DNA from 2 places in the Alkalihalobacillus sp. MEB130 genome. Region 1 is predicted to be linked to the other one. Evidence: riboswitches for the same ligand, from Rfam matches in the RefSeq annotation. Region 1 holds a riboswitch; the other holds the start of a gene.
What was found. A riboswitch is a leader RNA that binds a small molecule or an ion and turns the genes downstream of it on or off. The one in region 1 is predicted to bind cyclic di-GMP.
Positions count from the first base shown of each region.

Region 2: linked by a shared signal. The riboswitch ahead of N0O92_RS04635 (type II secretion system protein) and the one ahead of N0O92_RS12835 (bifunctional diguanylate cyclase/phosphodiesterase) in region 1 are both predicted to bind cyclic di-GMP.

Region 1 covers NZ_JAOANA010000011.1:131,595-134,770, reverse strand. Annotated here, with positions in the region: gene pfkA (6-phosphofructokinase) at 1-83, shown strand, start outside; gene N0O92_RS12840 (YkvI family membrane protein) at 584-1,663, opposite strand; cyclic di-GMP riboswitch class I at 1,832-1,916, shown strand; gene N0O92_RS12835 (bifunctional diguanylate cyclase/phosphodiesterase) at 2,012-3,176, shown strand, end outside.
Region 2 covers NZ_JAOANA010000003.1:221,157-224,332, reverse strand. Annotated here, with positions in the region: gene N0O92_RS04650 (hypothetical protein) at 1-404, opposite strand, end outside; gene N0O92_RS04645 (prepilin-type N-terminal cleavage/methylation domain-containing protein) at 401-856, opposite strand; gene N0O92_RS04640 (type IV pilus modification PilV family protein) at 856-1,293, opposite strand; gene N0O92_RS04635 (type II secretion system protein) at 1,454-1,678, opposite strand; cyclic di-GMP riboswitch class II at 1,792-1,874, opposite strand; gene N0O92_RS04630 (bifunctional folylpolyglutamate synthase/dihydrofolate synthase) at 2,129-3,176, opposite strand, start outside.

The DNA.
Region 1 (3,176 bases):
GTTACACCTTTGATGATGTTTTTTCAAAGCCTCATGAGATCGATACAAAAATGTATGACTTATCAAGTCAACTTTCCATTTAAAAAAAGACGTGCCAGCTTTTTATGTAGCTGGCACGTTTTTTAATGGCTGTTTTTGTTGTTTTTAAGGCGTATGTGTTCACCACATGCTCGTTCCATTGCGCTTCCCCGAATCTGTTAAAAAGTGCTCGATTATTTCGGACTTGAAAAGGAGCTTCGATCCGCTCCCGGGATGGGGGGCACGCTTTCCGCAGGCGGGCGTTGAACTAACCGGCTTGCGCCGGTGGATTTCAACTTGCCCTTCCCTCCTGCAGGAGTCGGCCCTCCCATCCCGTCCGCTTTGTTGAGAGGAAAGATAGAAATTCCCTACTATTCAACGATCAAAAATAATAGGAGAATTAGCGTGAAAAGGCCTTTGAGAAATGAAACTCAAAGGCCTTTGTCTACAGTCTGAAGTTTAATTTTCATCAAACATTTCACTATCAGTTTATTTTATAATGTAGATATTACATAGATGTGGTGAATCTAATGATATCAAGGAGGTTGAAAACTGGTTAATCAGTTTACTCTACACTTTTTATTTCATTACGTTTGAAGAACCATACATATAATAGTCCAGCAAAAAAGATAAATCCGCCATAGCCGACAGCAGGATACAAATACGTAACCAATGTTGAAAATCCAACCTGGCTAACGATGAAAGCGGCAAATGTTGTTCCAACGATGAGCCATATGCGGTGTTTCTGATCAACAAAGGTCATCCGAGAAACAAAGCCGTACAGATTGCTTACAGCGGTTGAAAAAACAGCAGATAACAAAACAACCGCAAACAAAAGTTGAACGATAGGTGAAATAAGCGACGCAATATAAATCATCGGTACTTCTACATGAGCAACGTCTGTAATATTAGATAATACACTAAAATAAATGGCGACCACACCAACACCAAGTCCAAGCGCACCTAAAAGTGCTCCCCACAACAGGGTACTTTGGTTTTTGGCATTGGGTCCAATCGGAGCTAAAATGGCAACAGCAATGACTAAATTAAAAGAAGCGTAATTCAAAGCAGCAACAAACCAGTTAGGAGCCGCACCGACTAGAGTAGTCGTTAATTCAAGGTCAGCACTTGTAACAGGACTACGGTAAATTCCATATATCGCAATAAAAAGGACAGCCACTAGCAATACAGGTACAACAAAACTGATCGCATTAATAACCCCTTTGATTCCACGAATAACCGTAAATAGAGCAACTACAGCCATGAAAATCGTTCCCCACCAGGAAGATAACCCGAACTGTTCGACAAATATAGCTCCAGATCCAGCAATCATAGCAGCGAGCGCACCAAATAAAAAGATCGTTATAATCAAATCAATAAGCGATCCTAGCCATCTTCCATTTGAAAATCGGACAACTTCAACGTAAGCAGAGGCACTTAATGCTCGTCCAATTACTAATATCATATAACCAAAGATAAAAAATAGGGCAGATGCTAATACAATTCCCCAGATTCCAAGCAATCCAAACGCACTAAAAAATTGGAGTACTTCTTGACCAGAAGCAAAGCCAGCACCTACAATGGTTCCAATATATGTTGCTGCAATTTTAAATGCATTAATATTTGTAGGTGAATCAGTTGCCACAGAAAACACCACCAATGTGAGTATTTGTAAGAATTCTTAGTATGGATGTTATGGGAGATTCTTATTAGCTTTTCAAAAGTTAGAATAATTGCTCTTTTAATCGAAAGGTGTTGTTTTTTGTCGTATTATCCTATAATATAACTATAGTACCAATACAAATGAACGATATTATGATAAAGGCAAACTATTTGAAAAAATAGGACGCAAAGCTTAGGGTCTAAGGTAGGAATACTATGATCGCCTGGTTACCAAGTATGTTACATATTTATGTGATTTTTTTGGCTATTCTGCATCCACTTGTAGAATAGCTTTTTTGATAAGTTTTTTAGCAACTGAGGGGGAACACACATGATGGAAGGTAGAAACGAAACGTTACATTGGCAAAACGAAATCGTGGGGATGCTTGCAGCAAACAAACCCCTTTCATCCATTTTAAAAACAGTCGTAGCAAGCGTCGAGTTGCAGCTTCACGGGGCGATTTGTTCCATATCATTATATAACCAGTTCCAAAACAAATTAGAGAGACCGTTTTCATTAAATCTTTCGGATGAGTACTTGATGGAAATTAATGGATTAGAAGTTGGTCCAAACGCGGGGTCTTGTGGAACAGCCGTATACAAGAGGCAAACAACGATTGTTTCTAATATAGAAACGAACTCACTATGGGATGACTATCGAACACTTGCAAACAAGCATCATTTAAAATCCTGTTGGTCTATTCCTATTTTTTCACCAACGAACAACGTACTCGGTACGTTTGCTCTTTATTTTAAAGAAAATCGTGAAGCTACAGGAAAGGAACTTGCTCAACTAGAGCAATTTGCACAACTTTGTGGGATTGCCATTGATTATAAACATACGAAAGAGGAAATGTACACGATCAAACATATTGATTCATTAACAGGCTTAGCGAATGCTTCACAATTTAAAAGAGAGGCGAAGCAAGCGATTGATCAAGCAAAAAAAGAAAACAAGATCGTGTCGTTTTTATTTATCGATCTAAATCGCTTCAATTTAATTAACAACATCGGAGGATACGACGCGGGGGATAAGGTGTTAAAAGAGGTTACAAAGCGCCTAGTACAACATATACCACCTACCGCTCTACTTACACGATGGAATAGTGATAAATTTATTATTTTGTATCCTAATACTACGGCTGAGAAGATGAAGCAAAATAGTGAACAGATTATTGAATTATTATCAACACCAGTCCAGTGGGAGGAACATGATTTTATTTTAACGTCAAGCATTGGAATAAGTAGTTTTCCACTAGATAGTGAAAATGTTGATGATCTTATCAAACATTCAGAATCTGCGATGAATGATGCGAAGCTAAAGGGAATGAATCAAGTGCGCAGATATTCACCGTCAATGGACAATCAGTTATCGAATCGGTTGTTAATAGAGAAAGAATTAAGACAAGCGATTACGACTGAGGACTTTGTTTTACATTATCAATCACAAGTAACGCTAACCAATAACGAAATGGTTGGAGTCGAAGCACTCGTTC
Region 2 (3,176 bases), on a different contig from region 1:
TTATATGTTTCAGAGTCTATTTCTATTTTCGTTATATCAACTTTAACGGTCCTCTCACCTATCACCTTTGAAGAAGGAATGACTCCGTCTTGCAAGTAAAAATAGGGACCTACCTGCTGAATTTGAATTTCATTTCCTGCCCCATCTTTTACGACGTTTCCATTTCCATCAAGCAAATCTACATGATTTCCTCGGTATGACTCCATCTCATGAAGGACAAGTCTGAGCGCCCCTTCTGCTCTGTAAAACTCTTCTTGCGTTTCTACATTGGTTTCTATTGAATTTTTGCTATGTACCGTCACCTTCACGAGCATGGGAGCGGCAATTGAAAAAAGGACAATCACAACTAAAACGGTAACGAGAGCGCCCCCATATTGAGAAGATAAAAGAGTTTTCATATTCATTCGCTCACCTCATTTACAAACCTCGAATAGTGAATCGTCGACTCTAGCACGATCGAAGCGCGAGGTTTTGTAATTTCGAGCTTAACTTGGGTACTTGAATCAGATTCCGTTACTATAAACGTTTCAATCGATTGTGATAACACGCGGCCGTTTGCCCCAGGAAGCCTCATGTTTCCAAGAGTACCTTCCTTTTCATAAATCAACCAAACCGTCTCGTTTTTGACTAGTTTCATATTCGAATCCGATTCCCCAACCCATCTAGCATCGTCTCGCATTTTCTCTGTCATATATTCCATAATGCGCCTTGCTTCTATTTGCACTTCATTTTCTGCAATCACTTGTCTCTGGCCATCCATCGTATAGGAAATTAAGGAATAAGCAACTGGGAGAAACAACCCTAAAATCACAATAACAACCAACACTTCTACTAGCGTAAATCCTCTTTGATTCATCACGGCGTTCTCACCACCGTTACCAGTTCAATTTCGTTTTCACGAGCAACCTCGTTTGAACCGTTAGATACCGTTGTTTCATTTAATACTTTGACCGTCACTTCATGAAACGGACCTTCATAATCAGTAACACGAACGATGACAACGACTTCGTCATGCACGGCAGAGTTACTATAAAGGTTAGTAAGAAGCGTGTATCCACTACACTGACCTTCCATATTACTCCAACAATACTGTCCGATCCCAAGTGTTGGGGTTTGATGAACCACTTTTTCCATTACTTCTTGGGCAACATACGCTATATTCGTTTCTTTCCCCTGACTTTGCGAAACCGTAAGAGTGCTCACCATGAGAGTAACAAGAGGTACAACAATGATACCTGCAATAACAATGGCGACTAGCAACTCAATCAATGTCATACCTTTCTCGTTGTTCATGGTGTGTCCTCCTGTATATTTCTTAGATCAGTTCTTGCAACTATAGAAGAACAATAGTTTTATACTATGTATAAAACAATTTTTATTTTTATAAATAATAGAAAACTATTGTTTGAAAAAAGATGCCGCCACAAAAGGTGGCAGCACATCAAAACTAATCTTATTCCCCATCATTATCAAAATAGCCTTCTATTTGATTTAGGTCATCACCGATATGTTCTTCTATTATATCGAGTTGTTCATCAGACCTATCAATCCAACTAATTACGTTAGGTATTAAAATTGCAGCAAGTAGACCTAAAATCACAATAACAACTAATACCTCAATTAACGTAAAACCGCGTTGATTGTTCAATCCAAGTCGTTTCGTTAAAGCTTTCATCATTCGATGTTCCTCCCTGTTTTACGGAAATATATATCTTTAAGAGTGAAGCTCTTAAATACAAAAGTAGAATGCTAGTTATACCATAAAAAAAGGCCCAAACAAACCAAAGTAATGGTTGTAAAGGCCGGTTGCACCACTCGCTCCGTACGACTTAGGTGCCCAGTTACAAGTCGTATTTCATAGCTCCTTAAATATCATTTGTAGTTATTAAGAACTGGTTAAAATATACCATAATGTGTTTATTTATAGCAATAAAATCTTTTCGGTAAGAATAACCAGATAAATACAGTACATAAGACCCGGTTATTATCTAACTGTATTCATCTTACCAGGTTCATAAATTTTTTCAACATATTTCTATCTTTTTTGCAAGTTGTTTTGGTTTCCGTTATATTGCGCTCTATATATAAATAAATAGACAATCCACAGGAACATTCCTTACAAAAACCATCATATCTTCTCATACATAAATGCAGACTGATGCCACTTCTCCCTAACAGATGAGATAAAATATAATGAACCGGCTACAACTAACATTTCATCCTCACGTAGCGATCGTACTTCTTCTGTTAACGCTAGTTCCCAATCATCATTGTATTTCTTTTGTAATACTTGAGCTTGTTCAAATAGGGTTTGGCTCTCAGCTGCTCGAAAGAACTCAAAGCTAGTAAATGTGAAAGTAGCGTTCATCTTTTCAAAAGGCTTTAATAATACACTCATATCCTTTTCTTTCGTAGCCGCTAGTAAGAATCGGTAAGACTTTTCTGGATAATGCAGTTCAAGTGTTTTGGATAAGGATTCGAATCCTTCTTTATTATGAGCTCCATCAAGAATAATGAGAGGATTGTCACTAATTTGTTCAAACCTACCTGTCCACGTTGTGGCATGCATTCCAGAATAAAAGGCTTCTTCACTTACATAAAAGTCTGCATGGTTCGCGAGTAACTCAATTGCTTTAAACGCAACAGCCGCATTTTGTCTTTGATGCGGACCTGGCATTTGAATCCTTACATCATTGTACTTAGTCGATACGCTTTCTAATGTAAAAACTTGAACTCTTCCATCAACAACAGACAAACGTTCTGAAAAATCCGTTCCTAACTGGTAAAAGGAAGAATGACTTTTGTTAGCTGTATCCTCTATTAGTTGCTGCGCCACTTTTTGGGAAACACCTGAAACAATTGGCACGTTCTCTTTAATAATGCCAGCTTTTTCAGACGTAATTTCCTCCAACGTGTCCCCTAAAATGTGCATATGATCAAACCCAATCGAAGTAATAACCGATACAAGAGGTGTGATGACATTCGTCGAGTCAAAACGACCGCCTAATCCAACTTCGACTAAAGCAATGTCTGGCTTAGCGACGTTTGCAAAGTAATCAAACATGATGGTTGTAATGACTTCAAATTCAGTTGGGCTTCCTAGTTCGGTTTGTGCTAGTTCCTCTACAAGAGGTCGAACACGATTCGCCCCAGCGACAAGAGCCTCTTCTTCAATT